2 regions of the Pantoea phytostimulans genome follow, and region 2 is predicted to be linked to the other one. Evidence: predicted binding sites of a transcription regulator. Region 2 holds the regulator's gene; the other holds the start of a gene.
What was found. Region 2 encodes LexA, which represses DNA repair genes until DNA is damaged. Its sites were predicted from a motif close to TNCTGTATGTACATACAGNA; they were not measured.
Positions count from the first base shown of each region.

Region 1: metR (HTH-type transcriptional regulator MetR) is a predicted target of LexA. The motif match lies at 3,580-3,599, and genes of this name have one in related genera.

Region 1 covers NZ_CP173698.1:3,287,090-3,294,548, forward strand. The annotation lists gene glpT (glycerol-3-phosphate transporter) at 1-719, opposite strand, end outside; gene ACF2G4_RS15400 (carboxylate/amino acid/amine transporter) at 1,084-1,944, shown strand; gene ACF2G4_RS15405 (DUF1456 family protein) at 2,060-2,539, opposite strand; gene metR (HTH-type transcriptional regulator MetR) at 2,622-3,548, opposite strand; gene metE (5-methyltetrahydropteroyltriglutamate--homocysteine S-methyltransferase) at 3,693-5,963, shown strand; gene ACF2G4_RS15420 (dienelactone hydrolase family protein) at 6,016-6,852, opposite strand; gene udp (uridine phosphorylase) at 7,157-7,459, shown strand, end outside.
Region 2 covers NZ_CP173698.1:3,390,208-3,397,666, reverse strand. The annotation lists gene ACF2G4_RS15880 (CsbD family protein) at 1-89, opposite strand, end outside; gene dinF (MATE family efflux transporter DinF) at 263-1,585, opposite strand; gene lexA (transcriptional repressor LexA) at 1,694-2,308, opposite strand; gene ACF2G4_RS15865 (diacylglycerol kinase) at 2,415-2,783, opposite strand; gene plsB (glycerol-3-phosphate 1-O-acyltransferase PlsB) at 2,912-5,335, shown strand; gene ubiA (4-hydroxybenzoate octaprenyltransferase) at 5,412-6,278, opposite strand; gene ubiC (chorismate lyase) at 6,308-6,820, opposite strand; gene psiE (phosphate-starvation-inducible protein PsiE) at 6,908-7,318, opposite strand; gene ACF2G4_RS15840 (UTRA domain-containing protein) at 7,384-7,459, opposite strand, start outside.

The DNA.
Region 1 (7,459 bases), 100 kb from region 2:
GTGAGTTCCTCTTCATGGCTGGCGTCGTAATCCACCGGATAATCGTTTTTATACTCTTCAATAGGCGGTAAACCACAGGATTGGGGCGTGTCGCGCATTAAAGCAAAAGCAATAATTGCGATCGCAATCGCACCAAAAGCAGGCATATACAGCGCCGCTTTCCAGTCATTGAACCAAGCCATGCCGAGCAGGAAAAGCAGTGGAGGAATGCCACCGCCCACGTTATGTGCGCAGTTCCACACCGAAACAATGCCGCCGCGCTCTTTTTGCGACCACCAATGCACCATGGTACGACCACACGGTGGCCAGCCCATTCCCTGAAACCAGCCACACACAAACAGCAGCACAAACATCACCATGATGCTGGACGTTGCCCAAGGCACAAAGCCCATTATCAGCATCACAGCCGCAGCCAGAATCAATCCAGCCGGTAAGAAAACGCGTGGATTCGAGCGATCCGAAACGGAACCCATGATGAATTTGGAAAAGCCATACGCGATGGAAATACCGGAAAGCGCGAAACCCAGATCGCCACGGGAAAATCCTTGTTCTACCAAATAAGGCATGGCGAGAGCGAAGTTTTTTCTGACCAGGTAGTAAGCGGCGTAGCCAAAAAAGATGCCAATGAAAATTTGCCAGCGCAGGCGGCGGTAAAGCGGATCGATATATTCGTCAGCAACCTGCGACTTATGGGGCGCGGGTTTAAAGATACTCAGCATAGGAGTGGCCCTCCGGGCGCATTATGGTTTTCGTTCCCAGCAACGTGGATTATAAAAAAAGATTTACTCTGGTGTTCCATTTCGCGCACAGAATAATAATGGTTTCGTAACGTTACTGTGATGAATCGCGCATTTGTTACAGTTTTGTGACAGTAAAGCGCGTTTAAATCCAAAAAATGGATCATTACGCGCGTTTTGTCGAGAGGAGATGAAGAGATGGATTTTCATTGAAGTGTAAGGGGTTCACAAAACAGCAAGCAAAGGTTTGATTGCTCTGTTAACACTCAGTTGTAAACCAAATAGCGCAACCTTATTAAAGCACATTGTTTACACTGGTCACTTCGTTTATATCGGGGTCGTTAGCGTGCTGTTATTGATTGTTACCACCATACTTTGGGCTTTTTCATTCAGCCTGATTGGCGAATATCTGGCGGGACAGGTGGATACCTGGTTCTCAGTTTTAATGCGATTGGCTTTGGCGGCATTGGTGTTTTTACCCTTCCTGCGCTGGCGTGGTTATCGCCTTTCAACGCTGTTGCTTTATATGTTGGTGGGCATGTTGCAGCTCGGCATCATGTATTTGATCAGTTTCGAAGCCTATCTCTATCTCAGCGTGTCAGAATTTTTGTTGTTCACGGTGATGACGCCGCTCTATGTCACGTTGATTTATGACGTGATAAGCAAGCGTCCACTGCGTATCGGCTATATCTTTAGCGCTCTATTGGCCGTAGCGGGTGCCGCGATTATTCGTTACGACAAAGTCAGCGAAAATTTCTGGTTTGGTCTGCTGCTGGTGCAGCTGGCAAATATCTGTTTTGCGGCTGGCATGGTGGGTTACAAACGCCTGCAAGAAACGCGTCCAATGCCGCAACACACCGCCTTTTCCTGGTTCTATCTTGGCGCGGTGCTGATTGCCGCGATCGCCTGGTGCGTTTGGGGAAATCCGAATAAATTACCGACGACTTCGCTGCAGTGGAGCATTCTGGTGTGGTTAGGCGTAGCAGCCTCGGGTCTGGGTTATTTCATGTGGAACTATGGCGCAACGCAGGTCGATGCAGGCACGCTGGGCATCATGAACAATATGCATGTGCCGGCTGGATTACTGGTGAATCTGGCGATTTGGCAGCAGCAGCCGCATTGGCCGAGTTTTATCGCGGGGGCAGCGGTAATTATTGCCTCGTTATGGGTGCATAAACGCTGGGTTATTGGAAAGAGTCCGACATAATTATTGATTATGGCCAGGCGGCTTTTCGTCGAAAAGGCGAAGCAGCAACGTAAAAATGGCGAAGCCTTTACTCAGGGCTTCGCCGTTATATTTTTGCAATGAGCGTGAGGCGAACTTAAGCCGGTTTACCCGTCTTTGGACGATGAATCATCGCGAGTCCCTTCAGGAAATTACGCATAATCTGATCGCCGCACTCGCGGTAGTTTTTGTGATCAGGTTTACGGAAGATCGCGCCAATTTCAGCTTGAGAAACGGTGAAGTTAGCCTTTTTCAGTACGTCAGGAATGTCAGTAGTTTTCAAATCGAAAGCGATGCGCAGTTTTTTCATAAAGATGTTGTTGTTCATTTTGCGCTCAATGGAAGGCGCTGGCATATCTTCACTTTTGCCACGGCGATGGAAAATAAGCCCGTTAAGGAAATAACCCATCAACACGTCAGGACAGGGACGATACGCGGCGTCGTCATCTTTTTTTAACCACGTCTGCACATCGGTTTCTGGCACATCGCAACCTGCCAGCGCAAAAATCGCCACCACTTTGGCATCGCTCAAATTGAGCATGTAGCGCACGCTGCGCAGAATATCATTGTTAGTCATGGTGAAATCTTCTTATGGTCAGTCGACAGGCTGCGCATTATAGGGGATTTTACCTGCGCTCGCGCAGGTTTGTGGCGATTGATTAGCGTTGCAGTACGGTACCCGGAAGCTGGGCATTGCGCACAAACGGCAGATGCTCACAGGCGTGCTGGCGAGCAAAACGAATAAAGGCTTCCAGCACCGGCTGGCGCTGCTCGCCGTCACGTACGGCGGCGTAAAGCCGACTCCATAATCCATCACCCAAGGTTTTAGTTACCACCAATCCCTGTTTCTCAAAACTCTCAACCACCCAATGTGGCAAGGCGGCAATGCCCATGCGCGCCGACACCATCTGAATCAACAACAACGTGTTATCAACGCTTTTCAGTGCCGGGCTGACGCCAGCGGGTTGCAGGAAGTTACGCCAGATATCAAGGCGTTGTCGCTGCACCGGATAGATCATTAATACCTCGTCAGCGAGATCGTCTGGCGAAATGTGCTCAACCTGCGCCAGCGGGTGATCCGGCGCCAGAACAAGGCGGACTTCAAAATCAAACATCGGTGAATAAAACAGGCCAGAGCGCGGCAGGATATCGGACGTCAGCACCACGTCCAGCTCGCCTTGTTGCAAGGCGGGTTGCGGATCAAAGGTGACGCCAGATTTGAAGTCCATTACCACTTGCGGCCAGCTTTGGCGGAAATTATCCAGCGCAGGTGTTAACCACTGAATACAGCTGTGACATTCAATTGCGATGCGCAGCGTGGTTTGATGCGGCTCATGGCAGGCTTGCAGCGCTTGCTGTATTTGCGGCAGAACCTGCTCAGCCAGTTGCAATAAAATTTCTCCCTGCGGCGTAAATCGCAACGGCTGACTTTTACGGACGAACAGGCGGAATCCCAGCCGCTGTTCCAGATCGCTGAACTGATGTGACAACGCAGATTGCGTCTGATGAAGCTGGGCAGCAGCAGCAGCCAGCGAGCCAGTATTACGCAGAGCCTGAAGCGTCCGCAGGTGCTTGAGTTCGATCATGAGAGTCCTTCACATCGAAATGAACAAATTGCGCTTGAGGAACATACAGTACCCGCAGAATATAGCGGTGTAAACATCTGGACGGCTAAACATCTTTGGCTGCCAGCTTCAAGCCAAAGAGAAAGAATATCTGGAGAACAGCAAATGACCATTCTGAACCATACTCTCGGCTTCCCTCGTGTTGGTCTGCGTCGTGAACTGAAGAAAGCGCAGGAAAGCTACTGGGCGGGTAACAGCAGCCAGGAAGCGTTACTGGCAGTGGGCCGCGAGCTGCGTGCACGTCACTGGCAACAACAGAAAGATGCCGGCGTGGATCTGCTGCCGGTTGGCGATTTCGCCTGGTACGATCATGTTTTGACCACCAGCTTGCTGCTGGGCAACGTGCCTGCTCGTCACCAGAACAAAGAGGGTTCAGTTGATCTCGATACGCTGTTCCGTTTGGGACGTGGCCGTGCACCGACCGGCGAACCGGCTGCAGCCGCTGAAATGACCAAATGGTTTAACACCAATTATCACTATATGGTGCCGGAATTCACTCAAGGTCAGCAGTTCAAACTGACCTGGACGCAGCTGCTGGATGAAGTAGACGAAGCGCTGTCACTGGGCCATAAAATCAAACCCGTAGTGCTTGGTCCGGTGACCTATTTGTGGCTGGGTAAAGTCAAGGGCGAGCAATTTGATCGTTTATCACTGCTGGACGATATTCTGCCGGTGTATAAGCAGGTTCTGGATGAACTGGCTAAGCGTGGTATTGAGTGGGTGCAAATTGATGAGCCTGCGCTGTCACTGGAACTGCCGCAGGCCTGGCGCGACGCTTTTAAAGTGGCTTACGCTGTGCTGCAAGGCCAAAGCAAAATACTGCTAACGACCTATTTCGACAGTATTAGTCAGAATCTTGATGTGATTCGTGAACTGCCGGTACAGGGTCTGCACGTTGACCTGGTTCACGGTCGTGATGACATTCAGCAACTGAACCAGCAACTTCCTGCTTCCTGGTTACTTTCGCTCGGCGTGATTAATGGCCGCAACGTATGGCGTGCTGATCTGAGTAGCTGGTTTAAACGCCTGCAACCGCTGGTGAGTCAGCGGGAGCAATTGTGGATCGGCTCTTCCTGTTCACTGCTGCACAGTCCGATTGATCTGAGCGTGGAAACACGTCTGGATGAAGAAGTGAAAAGCTGGTTTGCTTTCGCCCTACAGAAATGTGCTGAGCTTTCACTGCTGAGTCAGGCATTAAATAATGATGATGCCGCCTCGCTGGAAGCCTGGAGCGCGCCGATTCGTGCTCGTGCTCACTCTAGCCGTGTACACAACGCTGCAGTGGGTCAACGTCTGCAAGCGATCACCGCACAGGATAGTGAACGACAAAGCCCTTATGGCGAGCGTGCTAAGGCACAGCGTCAACGCTTTAACCTTCCAGCCTGGCCAACCACCACCATCGGTTCTTTCCCGCAAACCACAGAGATTCGTGGCCTGCGTCTGGATTTCAAACAGGGTCGTCTGGATGGCAACCACTATCGCACCGGCATTGCCGGGCACATCAAGCAGGCGATTGTTGAGCAAGAGCGCTTAGGTCTGGACGTACTGGTGCACGGTGAAGCTGAACGTAACGACATGGTCGAATATTTCGGTGAACATCTTGATGGCTTCGTCTTTACACAAAACGGTTGGGTACAAAGTTACGGTTCTCGCTGCGTTAAGCCACCGGTAATCATTGGTGACATAAGCCGTCCTGAAGCGATCACCGTTGAGTGGGCGAAGTATGCGCAATCACTGACGGACAAGCCGGTAAAAGGCATGTTGACCGGTCCCGTAACCATTCTTTGCTGGTCATTTCCCCGTGAAGATGTGACGCGTGAAACCATCGCTAAGCAAATTGCGCTGGCGCTGCGTGATGAAATAGTCGATTTGGAAAAGGCGGGTATCGGCATCATCCAGATCGACGAACCCGCACTGCGCGAAGGTCTGCCGCTGCATCAATCTGATTGGGCTGCATACCTGACATGGGCCGTTGATGCTTTCCGTCTGAATGCTGCCGTAGCGCAAGACGACACGCAGATTCACACCCACATGTGTTATTGCGAGTTCAACGACATCATGGATTCTATTGCGGCGCTGGATGCGGACGTGATCACCATCGAAACATCTCGTTCAGATATGGATCTGCTGGAGTCGTTTAGAGACTTCGAATATCCGAACGAAATTGGTCCAGGCGTGTATGACATTCACTCGCCAAATGTACCAAGCGTTGAATGGATAGAAGCGCTGTTGCAGAAGGCGGCTAAGCGTATTCCAGAAGAGCGTCTGTGGGTGAACCCAGATTGCGGCCTGAAAACGCGTGGCTGGACCGAAACGCGCCAAGCGCTGGCGAACATGGTCACAGCAGCGAAAAACCTGCGTGGTGAAAAAGTGTAAAGGTGTGTTGAGTTGAATCTTTGGGGCGCTCAGGCGCCCCCTTTTTTATTGGTTAAGCGGATGGCGCAACACCGTATTGTTTAAACCAGGCCAGCATGCGCGCCCAGCCATCTTTGGCTGACTCTGCGTGGTAGCTGGGTCGATAATCGGCATTAAAAGCATGGCCTGCTTCGGGATAAACGATAATTTCAGCTTTGGCATTTGCAGCATGTATCGCCTGACGCATCTGCTCCACGCTTTCCAGGGGGATGCTCTCATCCTGCCCGCCATATAAACCCAGCACCGGCGCGGAAAGATCGACAGCAATATCTATTGGATGTTTTTGCTGCTTCATGGTTTTGTCTCCCATTACGCGGCCATACCACGCCACGGCGGCACGCAACTGTGGATTATGTGCTGCGTAAAGCCAGCTGATACGACCGCCCCAGCAGAAGCCGGTAATGCCCATCCGGCGAATATCACCGCCGTTACGCGCTGCCCAATTGGCCGCGTGATCGAGATCGGCGAGCACTTGTGTGTCGGGCACTTTGCTCACAAGTTCTTTAAATAGCGTGGGAATATCGGTGTACTCGTTCGGGTCGCCTTCGCGAAAATAGAGCTCAGGTGCAACCGCCAGATAACCCTCTAGCGCCAGACGGCGGCAAATATCGCGAATATGTTCATGTACGCCAAAAATTTCCTGCACGACGAGTACGACCGGCAATGCGCTTTCAGCGCCTTTGGGTTTGGCAAAAAAAGCAGGCATGTTCTCGCCCTGGCTTGGGACTGAGGTTTCGCCGAATTGAATGTCGGGGCTTTCAGTAAAAATGGTCGTAGAAGCAGTCGGCTGCACTGCAGGTGCAAAGCCGCCTCCCGCTGATTTTTGTGCCATATTATCTTCGGTTTTCATTGTTTTCTCCGTGCAAGCAATAGCGCAATCACGTAACTATAGCCTGGCCAGATTTCGCGCGGACCAGACAAGGGGTAACAGAGTCAGCAACAGATAAAATCACCTACCTCTTTAACATTGCGCTGACTGGCTTCACAGTACAGCTTGTAGCAGTGCGGGATGACTTAAACTCAAGGTGTGATATTGATCGCATTTTTTCTGATAAAAAATGTAACTTTCATTTTATGAAGTGAGTGTTATCACATATTTATCGGGCGGGCTGACGTAAAGTGGCGCGCTACTTTCTTTTAATCAGGAGTCTGAAATGACACAGTCTGACGTTTTCCACCTTGGTCTTACCAAAGCCGATCTGCAAGGGGCGACTTTAGCCATTGTGCCCGGCGATCCGGAGCGCGTTAAGAAAATCGCCGGACTGATGGACGATGCGCAGCATCTGGCTTCGCACCGTGAATTTACCTCATGGCTAGCAAAACTGGATGGTAAACCGGTGATTGTTTGCTCAACCGGTATCGGCGGGCCTTCCACTTCCATTGCGGTTGAAGAGCTGGCCCAGCTTGGGGTGCGCACCTTCTTGCGTGTTGGTACCACCGGCGCGATTCAACCGCAC
Region 2 (7,459 bases):
TGCATATCGTCGTCTGTCAGCTTGCCCCATTTTTCTTTGATTTTGCCTTTGAACTGCTTCCAGTTACCACTCGCTTCGTCGTGATTCATAGCAGACCTCCGGTCATCCTTCAGGTTTCAACTTATATCTCGCCATGCAAGATAATATCGATATAAAGCGCTACTCATGTGCGCTATTGAAAGTTAATTATAGTAGAGGATTTTAGATCTGCTGGAACATTACAGAATATTCTGTAGAGCGCGGTTCTGTACCACGCCCTATTTTAAGCGGTAAACCAGCTGTTGTTTTGCCAGTGACGCCGCCATATCCACCATAACGACAGGCCGCGCAAGGCAAGAAACACCATGACTGCCAGCCATAAAGCGTGGTTACCCAACCACGGTAAAGTCAGTAAGGTAATGAAATAGCCTAACGCCGCAATCGCCATACTGTTACGCATTTCACGACCCCGCGTTGCACCAATGAACATTCCGTCTAGCAAATAACACCAAACGCCGACTATCGGCATAATGATTTGCCAGATTAGATAGCGATCTGCCATTTGCCGTAGTGCGTCGATTGAAGTGAGCATAGAAACGATATACGTGCCAAACAGGATGTAAATCAATGAGAAGAAAAGTGCGACCAGGAAAGCTTGCCGACAGGCGGCGCGCCAGACACGCAGCAATTTAGTGCCATCTTTAGCACCATGCGCTTCGCCTGCAAAGGCTTCTACGGCGTAGGCGAATCCGTCAAGCGCATAAGCGGTGAATGTGATGAACATCAGCAATACCGCATTGACTGCGACGACATTGGGCCCGATACGGGCACCTAACAGGGTCAGCGAGGCAAAACAGAGTTGCAGCATGAGCGAACGCAGCATGATATCGCGGTTAAGTCGTAACAGTCGGCGCATATCTCCGCGCCAACTCTGTTTGAGCAACGCCATATTGATACCCCGCAGTTTCAACACGCGCCATACCATGGCTAATCCCACCGCCAGGGTGACATATTCTGCCAATGCGGTTGCGGTTGCCGCCCCAGCGACCCCCCAATGCAAATCAAGCACCAGCCACAGGTCGAGCAAAATATTGACCAGATTGCCCACTACCAGCAGGATCACCGGCGCTCGCGCATATTGCACACCCAGCAACCAGCCCAGGATCACCAGATTCGCCAGCATCGCGGGGGCGCTAAGCCAGCGAATATGGATAAACAGCGTTGCCTGCTCCAGCACTTGCGGATTACCGCCAATCATATGCGTGGCAAGCTGGCTGACAGGGTCGCGTAAGAAAATGAAAATTACGCCGGCGACAAGCGCCATCATCAATGGCTGAGTCAGGGCACGAGCCAGCGCAGCTTTATCATTCGCACCGAATGCTTGTGCCGTTAAACCGGTGGTGCTCATACGCAGGAAAAGCAGCAGCATAAACAGGAAGCTAGTGATAGTGGTGCCTACAGCGACGCCGCCGAGGTAAACAGGACTATCAAGGTGCCCAATAACAGCGGTATCGACCAATCCCAGCAGCGGGACGGTGATATTAGAAAGGATCATCGGCAGCGCAAGCCGCCAAAGATTTTTATCAGTTGCAGTCAAAAAACGCATTCGCAAATCCGTGCTCAGCGCCGCTGCATCAGCAGGTAAGACAGCAGCGGCTAAATTTGGGCAGACAGAATAGCATCAGACTGGCGAACAAAAGCGACTATAGGAAGATTACAGCCACTCGCCGTTGCGAACGACGCCAACAGCCAGACCCTCAATGGTCAGCGACTGGGCACGCGTATCGACCACAATCGGTTCAAAGTCGTTATTTTCTGGCAGAAGATGAACAATTGAACCCTGTTTTTTCCAGCGCTTAACGGTGACTTCATCATCAATACGCGCGACAACCACTTGTCCGTTACGCACATCTTGCGTTTTGTGCACCGCCAACAAATCACCGTCCATGATGCCGATATCTTTCATCGACATACCGCTTACGCGCAGCAGGAAATCAGCGGAAGGCTTAAACAGACCGGGATCAACTTTGTAATGCGTTTCAATGTGTTCTTGCGCCAGCAGCGGTTCACCTGCGGCCACGCGGCCAATCAGCGGTAAACCTTCCGAGGCTTCTTCTTCCATTAACAGACGAATACCCCGAGAAGCGCCAGAAACAATCTCAATAACGCCTTTACGCGCTAATGCTTTGAGATGCTCTTCTGCCGCATTGGGTGAACGGAATCCCAGCTGTGCGGCAATTTCTGCACGCGTTGGCGGCATGCCTGTTTGATTGATGTGATCGCGAATCAGGTCATAGACCTGCTGCTGCCTGCTGGTTAACGCTTTCATCCCGCCCCCTGGTTGTTTATACAGTCGCTGTGAGTATATACAGGTATTGGTGAAATGGAAACCAAAAGTCAGGCAATAATCAGCCGTTTGACGGGTTCTGGAAAGCCTATCGCAAATGCGACCAAAGCAAAGCGATCCAGACGAAAACGGCCAGTAAGATACTCAGCAAGACGGCGGCTGAACCCATATCTTTTGCACGCCCGGCAAGGGGATGGTGCTCCTGCCCGATGCGGTCAACAACAGATTCAATCGCACTATTGAGGATTTCAACGATGACCACGAGCACGACGGCCCCAATCATTAATACGCGAGAAACGGTGTCCACATCCAGCCAACACGCTACCGCAATGGCGATTAACGCGGCGATAGCTTCCTGGCGGAACGCCGCTTCGTATTGCCATGCAGCACGAAGACCTTGCCACGAATAACCGGCAGCCTTCACAATTCTAATAAGACCGGTGGCATTATTTGCCATATTATGGGAACCCTTTCAACGGATTGACGTCAATGTCTGGGCTGCCAGCTAATGGCACCACCACAGATCTTCGCTGCGCTTTCTGGTATGCTTGCGGCGCTTTGCTAACAAGAGGCTTCATGTTGTCTATGTCAGGTTGGCGTAAACTTTATTATAAATTACTGAATTTACCACTCTCGTTTTTGGTAAAGAGTAAGGCTATTCCGGCCGATCCCGTTTCTGAACATGGTCTGGATCCTACCCGGCCCATTATGTATGTTCTGCCGTACGATTCGAAGGCCGACTTACTGACATTACGCGCGCAGTGCATTAAGCACGATCTGCCCGATCCCCTCTCTCCACTCGAGATTGATGGCTCGCTGCTTCCACGCCACGTTTTTATCCACGATGGCCCGCGCGTATTTCCCTATTTTGTGCCCAGCGTTGAGTCGGTGAAAATCTTCCATGATTACCTCGACTTGCATCGCAACAATCCGGCACTCGACATTCAAATGCTGCCGGTAACGGTGATGTTTGGTCGGGCACCGGGGCGCGAAGTTCAGGGTGAAGATACGCCGCATCTGCGCGTTTTAAATGGTGTACAGAAATTCTTTGCGGTGATTTGGCACGGGCGCGACAGCTTTGTGCGTTTCTCACCCACCGTTTCGCTGCGCCGCATGGCGACTGAACACGGTACAGATCAATCCATCGCTCAGAAGTTAGCGCGTGTTGCGCGTATTCACTTTGCACGTCAGCGTCTGGCCGCGATCGGCCCCCGTTTGCCGGCTCGTCAGGATCTCTTTAATCGGTTACTGCAATCGAAAGCGATTGAGAAAGCCGTTGAAGATGAGGCACGCAGCAAAAAAATCTCTCATGAAAAAGCGCAGCAAAATGCGGTTGAGATGATGGAAGAGATTGCAGCCAACTTCTCTTATGAGGCGATTCGCGTTACCGACCGCGTAATGGGCTGGTTGTGGAGCCGTCTTTATCAGGGCATTAACGTCAACGGCGGCGAGCGCGTACGTCAGTTAGCACAAGATGGTCACGAAATTGTTTATGTGCCTTGCCATCGCAGCCACATGGATTATTTGCTGCTCTCTTACGTGCTTTACCATCAAGGATTAGTGCCGCCTCACATCGCAGCGGGTATTAACCTCAACTTCTGGCCTGCTGGACCGATTTTCCGTCGTTTGGGCGCCTTCTTTATTCGTCGTACTTTCAAAGGCAATAAGCTTTACTCCACCGTATTCCGCGAATATCTGGGTGAACTGTTTACCCGCGGATATTCCGTTGAGTACTTTGTCGAAGGTGGACGCTCTCGCACCGGTCGCTTACTTGATCCCAAAACCGGTACGCTGGCAATGACGCTTCAGGCGATGCTGCGTGGGGGTAATCGTCCGATTACGTTAGTGCCCATTTACATCGGTTATGAACACGTGATGGAAGTCGGCACCTACGCTAAAGAGTTACGTGGCGCAGCCAAAGAGAAAGAAGGCTTTATGCAGATGGTGCGCGGCTTGCGTAAGCTGCGCAACCTGGGCCAGGGCTACGTCAACTTTGGCGAACCGCTGCCGCTGGTTAATTATCTCAACAAGCGAGTGCCAGAATGGCGTGATGCAATCGATCCTATTGAGCCACAACGCCCAAGCTGGCTAACGCCAACGGTGAATGACATCGCCGCGCGGTTGATGGTGAGGATTAATGAAGCAGGCGCTGCCAATGCCATGAACCTGTGCGTGACAGCCCTGCTCGCTTCGCGTCAGCGCTCACTCACGCGTGAACAATTGATTGAGCAGCTCGAATGCTATACCCAGCTACTGCGTAACGTGCCTTACTCACCCAACTCAACCGTGCCGGATCTTACCGCCGAAGCGCTGCTTGATCATGCAATGGGCATGAACAAGTTTGAAAGTGAGAAAGACAGCATTGGCGATATCATCATTCTGCCGCGTGAGCAGGCGGTTTTGATGACGTACTATCGCAACAATATTCATCACATGCTGGTGATGCCGTCGCTGATTGCCGCTATCGTGCAGCAGCATCCGAATTTGAGCGAAGCTGAGTTGTTGCGTCAGGTTAGCCTGATTTACCCCATGCTGAAGAGTGAACTTTTCCTGCGCTGGCAAACCGATGAGTTGCCGCAGCTGCTGTCCAATTTCTGTGAAGAACTGGCGCGTCAGGGCCTGATCACTATCGAAAATGGTCAGTTACGTTTTACTGCCGCACGCTACCGTACTCTGCAACTGCTGGCGGCCGGTATTCGCGAAACGTTGCAACGGTATGCCATTACTTTCTCGATTCTAAGCGCTAAGCCTGCGATTAACCGCGGCACGCTGGAAAAAGAGAGCCGCACGTTAGCGCAGCGCCTTTCAGTTCTGCACGGCATCAATGCGCCGGAGTTCTTCGACAAAGCGGTCTTTACCTCACTGGTGCTGACGCTACGCCACGAAGGCTATATCAGCGACAGCGGTGATGCAGACGTGTTACAGACGCAGGCAACCTGGCTTATTTTGGCCGACCTGGTTACCAGCGATGTACGCCTGACGATTGAGAGCGCAGTGGCGCACGAATAAGCGTTTGGTCATATTGATGTCAAAAAAAGGCGACCTCTTTAAACAGGTCGCCTTTTTATTGAGTGCCAAGAATGCGTTAGAAAATATGGCTGAACGGCGCCGTATTCATCAGCACACCGATAAACAGCACCAACCCAACATAGTTATTGTTGAGGAAGGCCTGAAAACAGGGCTGACGCTCGCGCTGGGCAATCAGTCGCTGTTGATGCACAAACAGCGCAGCAGCCAATAATAAAGACCAGTAAAACGCGCCATTTAATTGCAGTAATAAACCTACCCACGCCATCAGTATTAGCGTTGCCAACTGCAGTAACCCAATGATCAGTTTGTCAAAACGACCAAACAGAATCGCTGTCGACTTCACGCCAATCTTCAGATCATCATCGCGATCAACCATGGCATATTGCGTGTCATAAGCCACCGTCCAGCAAATATTAGCGATGAATACCAGCCAGCAAACAAAAGGTAAGGACTCACTAACTGCGGCCCACGCCATTGGAATAGCCCAGCCGAATGCCGCCCCCAGCACCACCTGCGGCAAATGGGTATAACGCTTCATAAAAGGATAAACCCAAGCCAGCGCCAGCCCCACGACGGAGAGCAGAATAGTCATCAGGTTCATGGTCAGCACCAGTACGAATGCCACTAATGCCAACCCAACAAACAAATATTTTGCCTCTTTTGAACTCACCGCACCGCTGGGTAACGGGCGATTTTGCGTGCGCTGGACGTGACCATCCACCTTGCGATCGGCATAGTCGTTAATGACGCATCCTGCAGCACGCATCACGATAACGCCCAAAACAAACACCACCAGTACGGAAATGGGTGGCACCGCCATGTTAGCCAGCCACAATGCCCACAGCGTAGGCCACATCAACAACAAGGTGCCAATCGGTTTATCGATACGCATCAGGCGGCTGTATGCCTGCAACTTACTCATTTGTAATGTCTTTTGCACAATGCAATTCCTTAACCCCGATCGCGATAGAGCGGCGAAGCGGGCAAAAACAGTTCAGTCAGCAGCAGTGGTTTACCTGACAAGCGCAGGCGAGAGCGACGGCCCCATAAATCATCGACCTTTCCCGGCTCGATAAAATCACGGCTCAACGTTGAAGAGGAGAAAAGATAGCGGCCAAGCGGGCGTGTGCCTAACTGCTGCAACATTGCCTCCAGGCCATTCAAGGTACTTTCCGGCACCACCGTTCGCCCGGCCAGCCAGGGTTCGTCGTCACCGAAAAGAATAATTTCACGCAACCAATAGCGTTCATCGTTTGGTAGCAACGTCAGTTCGTCCGTAAGTTCGCTGGCGTTAATGAAACCTTCGCGCACCGGCTGCACCGTTACTCGCTGACAATGTTGCTCAAAGCGCCGCGTCATGGAATCTTCTTCCATCAACCAATCCAATAGCACAGGCGAAAGCGTCGGTTGCGTGGGCGAAAGCCAGTTGAGCGCACGTAATAGGCTGAGCGCATCTTGCGACATAGCACCACTCCCAAAAATTTGCAGGGCGCTAGTTTAACGCAGAGCGGCCCAGTGAACACCTGTCGTCGTGCAGAACCCTTAGCTGGTTTATTCGCGTTTTAGTCGCTGACTGTTTGCCAGCCATAACGTTACAACCAGCACCAAAATGGCGGCTGAATAGCACAACGTATCGAACGGATTTTTGTGGTCAACGATGATCAGACGAATAATCGCCGTAATACCGATATACACGAAATAGCGTAATGGGAAGTGATAACCCGACTGAAAATACTTAACAATCAAGGCAATAAACTCAAAGTAGAGGAAATAGATCACGATTCCATCAATCAGCAAATAGGACGAAGCCTGTTCGCTGCTGTTGAGTAAAACATTGGCTAAATGGATGGTTTCTTTACCAAGGAATACCACCAATATAATGGCCAGGCTCAGCAGACCTAAATTCAGCACCCATTGCAATACGGTTGCAAAGTGCTGCGCCATAGGATTTTTTTCACTCATGTTGTGTCTCTGAAAAGTCGATTATTCGCTGGCGCTATCATGCGTTAGCGTGACGCAAATCACAATCATGCTTCCACCTCAACACAGAGCGCGTCGTAACGCCAGTATTCACAATCGCAGTCAATGACCTGCTTCTGCTGG